DNA from 2 places in the Lactobacillus sp. UMNPBX16 genome. Region 2 is predicted to be linked to the other one. Evidence: riboswitches for the same ligand, from Rfam matches in the RefSeq annotation. Region 2 holds a riboswitch; the other holds the start of a gene.
What was found. A riboswitch is a leader RNA that binds a small molecule or an ion and turns the genes downstream of it on or off. The one in region 2 is predicted to bind lysine.

Region 1: linked by a shared signal. The riboswitch ahead of lysA (diaminopimelate decarboxylase) and the one ahead of CP367_RS01525 (ABC transporter substrate-binding protein/permease) in region 2 are both predicted to bind lysine.

The regions. Positions count from the first base shown of each region.
Region 1 is NZ_PCYU01000043.1:252-4,684, forward strand. Features, by position in the region: gene dapF (diaminopimelate epimerase) at 1-871, opposite strand, end outside; gene CP367_RS09085 (aspartate kinase) at 880-2,235, opposite strand; lysine riboswitch at 2,433-2,606, shown strand; gene lysA (diaminopimelate decarboxylase) at 2,695-4,005, shown strand; gene dapD (2,3,4,5-tetrahydropyridine-2,6-dicarboxylate N-acetyltransferase) at 4,020-4,433, shown strand, end outside.
Region 2 is NZ_PCYU01000007.1:35,743-40,175, reverse strand. Features, by position in the region: gene CP367_RS01545 (methylated-DNA--[protein]-cysteine S-methyltransferase) at 1-460, shown strand, start outside; gene CP367_RS01540 (TerC family protein) at 447-1,235, shown strand; gene CP367_RS01535 (DUF488 domain-containing protein) at 1,232-1,597, opposite strand; gene CP367_RS01530 (DNA-3-methyladenine glycosylase) at 1,630-2,262, shown strand; lysine riboswitch at 2,311-2,484, shown strand; gene CP367_RS01525 (ABC transporter substrate-binding protein/permease) at 2,595-4,208, shown strand; gene CP367_RS01520 (amino acid ABC transporter ATP-binding protein) at 4,208-4,433, shown strand, end outside.

The DNA of each region.
Region 1 (4,433 bases), on a different contig from region 2:
TTCGATGAGTAAAAGTAGCGTTACCAATAAGCTCGATCCAATAACTATTTTTTTCATAATGCACGATAGTTTTAACCATACCGCCAGGATTATAAACTGATATTGGTGTATTTAAGTTGCCTATTTCGGGGTGGGTTAAAGTAAGAGCAAGAGAAGTCGCGGACATTCCAGTACCACAGGCATTGGTAAAACCAACGCCCCGTTCGTAAGTGCGGACAAAAAGTTTATTTTTATCTAAAATTTGCGCGAAATTAACATTGACGCCATCTGTAAAGTAGGGATTATTGCTATTTAATTTTTTACCAACAATGCCTAAGATCGGGCCGGTAATTTCTGCTTGATTAACAAAAGAAATTAAATGTGGGTTAGGTACGGCAATTGAAGTAAAACGTAATCCAGGATAAATTTCTGGCAACCAAGCATCAATAATCCGTTCTTGTCCTAAATTATCAAAAGGGAGTGCCTCTTTATTAAAGCGTACAGGAGAGATCTCAACTGCAAATGCTGGCACGTTAGAAGCAAAATCTTTTTCTCTTCTAACACGTAAGCTGGCATTCATTGTGTCAACTAGGAAATTATCTTTTCCCGTTTTTTCACTTAGGTAACGAGCAACGGTGCGTAGACCGTTGCCACACATTGATGCTTCACTTCCATCAGCATTGATTACACGCATCTGGCCAAGTGAGTTAGAATGCACGGGATGATTAACTACTAAAACGCCATCTGCTCCGTGAAGCAGTCCAGTTTGTGGATTGGTAATCTTTTGCGTAAAATTTTTTAGCTCGGCGTCACTTAATTCGTGTTCGAATTGTGTTTGATCAAGAATAAAGAAATGATTTTGAGAACCGTGAACTTTGAATAAATTAATCATAATGCCCCCTAATTAAAAAACTTTTGATAAATAATTTTTACTGCTTCATCAGCCTTTTCTTTTTTAGTACCGATCATGATTGAAATTTGAGAAGCTCCCTGATTGATCATTTGTGGTGAAATATCATGATCGCCTAAAGAATCGATAATTTGACGGCTGATGGTATGTTTTTGTCGCATTCCTTCGCCGACAACCATAATAATTGCATAATCTTCAATCCATTCGAGTTGATCTGGATTAATTGTAGCTTGAATTTCATTACAAATTTGATCAATTAACTGATCGTTTAGAAAATCATTGTTAAAAATAATGGTAATATCGTCAATCCCAGATGGCATATGCTCATATGGAATATTATGTTGGTATAAAATTTGTAATATACGTAAGGTGAAACCAGCTTCTTTATTGAGCAAATATTTATGCAAATATAATGCGGAAAAATGTTTTTGGCTGGTTACGCCGGTTATTGCATTATCTGGGACAAAATCCTTTTCTGGGACAATCATAGTGCCAGGATTGCTAGGATCATGAGTATTTTTCACATTGATAGGAATCTGTCCTTGAATAGCAGGAATCAATGCTTCATCGTGAAAAACAGAAAAGCCAGCATATGACAACTCTCGCATTTCGCGATAAGTCATTTTCTTGATGGATTGGGGATGCTCAATAATATGAGGATTAGCGGCAAAAATCCCATTGACATCTGTAAAATTTTCATAGAGATCAGCATGAAAGCCGCTAGCTAGAATAGCCCCGGTAATGTCTGACCCGCCACGGGAAAAAGTGGCGATATTACCAGACGGAGTCATGCCAAAAAAGCCAGGAAATACGATACGTTCATCAGCCTTAATTTTAATTTGGTCAAGATTTAAGTAGCTCTCTGGATTGACAATGGCATCATTGGGCTCGCCAGTCACGATTAAACCGGCTTCAGCCGGATCAAGAAAACGACTATTAATTCCTTGATGGCGTAAAACTAAAGTAATTAAACGAGCATTAAGTCGTTCACCATGTGCCTTAAATGCAGCTAAAAGATATTTTTCGTTAGGATAACCCTGATTGGGCAACTCTAATAAAATTTGTTTAATAATACTTAATTCCGTATCTGCTAAGCCAAAATAATGACCAATTTCTTGATAGCGACTAAAAATTTTATTCACGATTTCAACACAATTCTTGTGCTTTAAGGCTAAATCTGCGTACTTGATTAACAGATCAGTAACTTTGATATCTGTTGTATTCCTTTTGCCTGGGGCAGAGACAACCATTACTTGTCGTTGAGGATCGCTGAGAATAATTTGAATTGCTTGTGCAACACTTTCACCGGTAGCTAAAGAAGAGCCACCAAACTTTACGATTTTCATTTCAAAACTCCTTTTGTTTTCAGAAATCATTAATTTAAATAAAAAAGTCAGACTAAATTTAATTGAATTCTAACATTCTTTTTTAATCTTGCAAGTGATGACTGTAATTTATCACTCTAAATGCCGCATTGTTACAAATAAAATTAAATTTTTATAATAAATTTGTTGACTATATTTTTATAAAATTGTAAACTACAGTCAATCGAAGAGGCGCAGCCGACATAAGTAACAATTCTGAGTTGGGCAAAACGAAGATGAATTGTAAAAGGGGAGGTTGCCGAAGCTGAGTCATGCTAAAGGCTTGAGCTGGGGCGTAGTTGAATAAACTGCGGACTGTCGCGAACAAAATTCGCGGAGCGCTATCGACCATAGATTAAGTAGAAATTAATCCATTGTTTGTTTGGCGCAGACAATGGATTTTTTTATTAGCGTTTCGCCTGAAAAAGACAGGAGAACAAAATGAATTCACAAATTGCAGTAGATCAGATTAATGAGCAAGGCCATTTAACGATTGGTGGAGTTGATACAGTAGAATTAGCTCAAAAGTATGGTACGCCATTAGTAGTTTATGATGTCGATCAAATTCGTCGACAAATTCGGGCTTTTAAGAAAGTTTTTGAAGAAGAAAACATGGCCTATGCTGTTAGTTATGCAAGTAAAGCTTTCGCAGCAATCGCAATGTATCAGGTTATTGCAGAAGAGGGAGCATACACTGATGTAGTTTCAGCAGGTGAGTTATTTACTGCAATAAAAGCCAATTTTCCAATGGAGAGAGTTAGCTTTCATGGTAATAATAAATCATTAACTGAATTGGAAATGGCTGTAAAAAATCATGTTGGCAAAATTATTATTGATAATTTTCATGAGATTCAGTTATTGGCGCAAGTTTTAAAAAAGTACGATGCTACGATTAGTGTCATGTTGCGTATTGCACCAGGGATTTCAGCACATACCCATGAATATGATCAAACAGGTCAGATTGATAGTAAATTTGGCTTTGATCTTGAATCAGGTCAAGCAGAAAAGGCATTAAAACAAGTTCTAGCTAATCCTAGGATGAAAATGTTGGGGATTCATGCTCACATTGGCTCACAGATTTTTGCCTTAAACGGCTTTGAAATGGCAGCACAAAAATTAATGGTAGTAGCGCAAGATTGGCGAGAAAAGTATGGCTATCTTGCACAAGTTATTAATGTTGGTGGCGGTTTTGGGATTAAATATACCCAAGAAGATCATCCATTACGACCAGAAGAATTTGTTAAGACGATTGTTAAGGTGATCAAAACTGAAGCTGAAAAAATGAATTATCCTTTACCTGAAATCGATATTGAACCGGGAAGATCAATTGTTGGTCCAGCCGGTTACAACCTTTATACGGTGGGTAGCCGTAAGGATATTCCAGGTTATCGTTCTTATATTACTGTCGATGGCGGGATGGGAGATAATATTCGCCCTGCACTTTATCAGGCTAAGTATGAAACAGTTTTAGCCACCGATCCACAAGCGCCTTTGACTGAACATGTTCGTATTGCTGGTAAGTATTGCGAGAGTGGCGATATATTAGCAGAAGATCAAGCTTTGCCACAAGTCAAAGCTGGAGACTTGTTAGCGATGTTGGATACAGGTGCATATGGGTATTCAATGGCTTCAAATTATAATCGTAATTCTCGACCAGCAGTGGTATTTGCAGAAAATGGTAAAGCAAAATTAGTCATTAAGCGTGAAAGTTTAGAAGACTTGGTTCATTTAGATCAATCATATTTAAATTAGAAAAGAGAAAAAAGATGGCAAAGTTAAATGCAAAAAGTATTATTGATTACATCGGTAATGCACCAAAAAAGACACCGGTAAAAGTCTTTATTAAAGGAGATTTAGCACAAATTGATTTTCCAAAGAAAATTGAGAATTTTACTGAAGCTCATTCTGGCGTGATCTTTGGTGACTGGAAAGATATTGAACCATTTTTAAAAGAAAATCATCAAATTACGGCCTACCATATTGAAAATGATGCACGAAATTCAGCAGTTCCTTTATTGGACTTCAAAAAAGTTAATGCTCGAATTGAACCAGGAGCTATTATTCGTGATCAAGTGGTAATCGGTAATAATGCAGTAATTATGATGGGTGCCATTATTAATATTGGAGCAGAAATCGGGGCTAATACCATGATTGATATGGGCGTAGTTCTCGGTGGCCGT
Region 2 (4,433 bases):
AGCTTCAGAAGCCGGCCTAACTTACGTCGGACTTAAAGGAGATGAAACTGTTTCACCTATTTTTAGCTTCTACCCTCACCGCATGTTGGTGCGGGACCCTAAAAAGATGGCACCTTATATCAACCAATTAAAGGAATATTTTGCTGGTATCAGAAAGAATTTTGATGTTCCTATTGATATTTCGGAATTCGGCACTGAATTTCAACGAAAGGTATTAGCCGTTGTCCAACATATTCCTTATGGTGTGACGTTAACTTATGGTGACGTCGCCAATTCACTAGCCGAAGCCACATCTTCTCGCTCAGTTGCACACGCCGTAGCATTAAACCCTGTTTTGATTTTTATTCCTGACCAAAGAGTTATTTTATCCAACAATAAAGTTGGGACTTATCGTCTGGGACAAAAAGAAAAAATCAGATTAATTAAATTAGAAAAGAAGCAGTTACATGTCAATTCTTAAACTATATGCACCCTTTTTTGACGGCAATAACTGGTTACATGTCCTAACCAGTGGCAAAGACTGGATGATCATTCTGACTTTAATTTTGATGGAATGCTTGTTATCAGTCGACAATGCTGTCGTTTTGGCCGCACAGACACAGGTGCTACCTAATAAAGCTGAACAACGCAAGTCCTTGGTTTATGGCTTGTGGGGTGCTTATTTATTCCGCTTTATTGTTATCGGAATCGGGACTTATCTGATCAACTTTTGGGAGATTAAATTAGCTGGTAGTATTTATCTTTTTTACCTAGCCTTTAAATTCTTCTATGATCAACGCCACCCTAAACAAGCTGCCGAACATGAGAAAGAAAAAGAAGAGCGCGAAGCAGCTCACCACAAAGGCAAAAAGAAAAAGAGACATGTACTATCTCTTTTCTGGCGTACGGTTATTTCAATTGAATCAATGGATATCGTCTTTTCAATTGATTCTGTTTTAGCTGCTTTAGCCGTGTCTGATAACCCCGTTGTTGTTTTAATCGGTGGCATGATCGGTATTCTCTGTATGAGAGGAGTTGCCGAAATTATCATTAAATTAATGGATATTATTCCAGAATTGCAGCCAATGGCTTACTTATTGATAGGAATCATCGCTTTAAAATTGCTGCTAGCTCTGCCACCATTGAGATTTGAGTTGCCAAACACCGTTTTTGCAATTATTGTCTTTGCGATCTTAATTTTGACAATTCTCTTCCACTTTTGGAAAGTTAAAAAACACGGTCACAAACATATTTAACTGTTTAGCGTATTTAATACATATTCTTTGAGTACAACTGCTTGGTTGTGCTCTTTATTTTTGGCACCAAATAAGAAAAGAACATCTTCTTTAGCCAAATGCTTCTTTACATCTTGCAAAAATTCCGCTGTATAATCATTATGATTAAGTTCTTCAATATACTTTTGCTTAAATTCAGGGAATTTTTCATCTTCATGATTAAACCACTGACGCAATTCCTTACTAGGGCCAATTTGTTTATCCCATTCAGCTAAATCGGCCTTAACTTTGCTCATTCCCCGTGGCCATAAACGGTCAACTAAAATCCGATAACCAGCAGGTTGCTCATGGTCATAAATTCGAACTAATTTAATTTCTGTCATTATTTTTTATCTCTTTTCTAGAAAGGTCAAAAATGAATTATTCAACTTATTTTTCTACTAACACTACCGATTATATTGCAAAAGACCTAATTGGGCGAATGCTTACTTTTGATAATGGTCAAGAAAAATTAGGCGGCTATATCGTGGAAGCAGAAGCATATATGGGTAAAAAGGATCGCGCTGCACATTCTTATGGCGGTCGTCGTAGCCCAGCGAATGAAGGACTTTACGGCAAAGGCGGAACGATCTATATCTACGCGCAACGTCAATATTTCTTCTTTGATGTTGCCACTAGGGTTCAGAATGAACCACAGGGTGTTTTAATCCGTGCAATCGATCCCACTTTAGGAATTGAGACCATGATCAAGAACCGTCATGGTAAAGATGGCGTTCTTTTGACTAATGGTCCCGCAAAAATGATGCAAGCTTTTGGTATTCATGATAAAAATTGGAATTTGCACTTTTTATCAGACTCCCCTTTCGCCATTGATCTTGATGATCATCATAAAAAAATTCCCCAGGAAATAATTGCTGCAGTGCGTGTTGGTATCAATCAATCTGATCCCGTTTGGGCTAACAAGAAATTACGTTTTTATGTAGCAGGAAATCCTTATGTTTCTGATATGAAAAAGATAAATTATGAAACTAATAATGGTTGGGCTTGACAAATTTAACTTTTTCTTCTAGTATTCTTCATTAGTTAAATATTTTTCCAATGCAATAGAGGTTGCGACAATCACAAGTTAAGTTTGAGTTCGCGAAAACAATGATAGTTAACTTAGGGTTGCCGCCGAAATAGATTTAATATTCGCGTGTTAATCTGTTGGGCTATAGAAGAATATTCTATAGACTGTCCTGGTTAGTCCCCAGGGAGCGCTATAAGATTTGGTTTAAACACTGATGATTATGACCCTCGCAATTCTTTGGAAGAGCGAGGTTTTTGTTTACTCTTTATTGTGTTGGCTTTATGTTAAAACTATTTTTGGAGGTTTTATAATTGAAGTCAAGATTTAGATGGATGGCTGTAATAATGTCTGTCCTACTCAGTTTATTTATCGGTTTTTCCCTTAGTAGCAATCAGACTCAAGCTGCTAAGAAAGATTCTGGCACGTTAAAGATAGGTATGGAGGCAAACTATCCTCCATACAACTGGACTCAGCCAACCAAAGCTAATGGAGCTGTTCCAATTGATGGTTCTAACTCCTATGCTAATGGTTATGATGTTCAAATTGCCAAGATCATCGGTAAACGACTACACAAAAAAGTAATCGTAGAAAAGACTCAATGGGATGGCCTTTTACCAGCTTTAACTTCAGGTAAAATTGACTTAATTATTGCTGGTATGTCTCCTACTGCCGAAAGACGCAAGGCAATTAATTTCTCAGAACCTTATCGTAAAAGTACTTTCGTCGTAATTACTAATAAGGCAAGTAAATATTCTAATGCTAAGAAGTTGACTGATTTCAAAGGTGCCAAGTTAACCGCACAACAAGGAACTTTGCACTACGATTTAATCAAGCAATTAAAAGGTGCTAAAAGAGAACCAGCTATGCGTGACTTTTCAGCCATGCGTCAAAGTTTAGCTTCTGGCACCATTGATGGTTATGTTGCTGAAGATATTGAATTTGAAAGTTACCACAACGTTAACCCTAACATTATTGCAGTTAACTTAAACAAAATGGCTGGCTTCAAAGTTGACCATGACGATTCCGTAACTAGTATCGGGGTTAAAAAGGGTAATACCAAGCTTTTAAATGAAGTTAACGCTACTTTAAGAACTATTTCTAATAAAAAGCGTGATCAATTAATGTCACAAGCCATCAAGGAACAACCTAAGGCTGGTAACGAAACTAAGAAAGAAAACTGGCTAGTTACTACTTGGAAGCAATATGGTGGCATGATTATGTCAGGTATTGGCATGACCTTGCTTTTAGCTTTAGTTGGTACCATTGTTGGTTTCTTTATCGGCTTGCTTGTAGGAATTATTCGTACCATTCCTACTCCAACTACTCGCGGCAAGCGTTGGACTTTGAACGTAGTTAAGTGGTTATTATCTGTTTATGTAGAAATCTTCCGTGGTACACCAATGATGGTTCAAGCAGCCGTAATCTACTATGGTATTGCCCAATTCTGGCACTTGAATTTAAATAGAACTGTAGCTGCTTTGATTATTGTGTCAATTAACACTGGTGCTTACTTAGCTGAGGTTATCCGTGGTGGTATTATTTCAACTCCAGAAGGTCAATTCGAAGCAGCTAGTGCACTTGGTATGACCCACAACCAAAGAATGTGGCATATCATCTTGCCTCAAGCAATTAGAAACTGTTTACCATCAATCACTAACGAATTTATCGTTAACATCAAGGATACTTCAGTATTGAGTATTATCTCAGTTTCTGAATTGTTCTTTGTTGGTACAACTATTGCCAGTCAATCATTCAAGTTCTTCCCAACTTACTTAATGATTTCAGCAATCTACTTGATTTTGACCTTTACTATTACTAGAATCTTCAACTTCATTGAAAAGAGACTCGAAGGTAACAAGAACTACAACTTGATGGCTAACCAAGTTCAAGTTGGTACTCCAAAAGATGCGGAGGCAAACAATTAATGACTGAATCAAACGAAGTAATTTTAAGTTTAAAGCATATGCAAAAGTCCTATGGGGCTCACAAGGTATTGAAGGACATTTCTTTCGATATCAACAAAGGCGAGATCGTGACCATCATTGGTCCTTCCGGTGGTGGTAAGTCTACTACCCTTCGCTGCATCAACTTGCTCGAAGAACCTACTGGTGGCGAGATCGATTTCCACGGTGAAAACATTTTGGCACCTG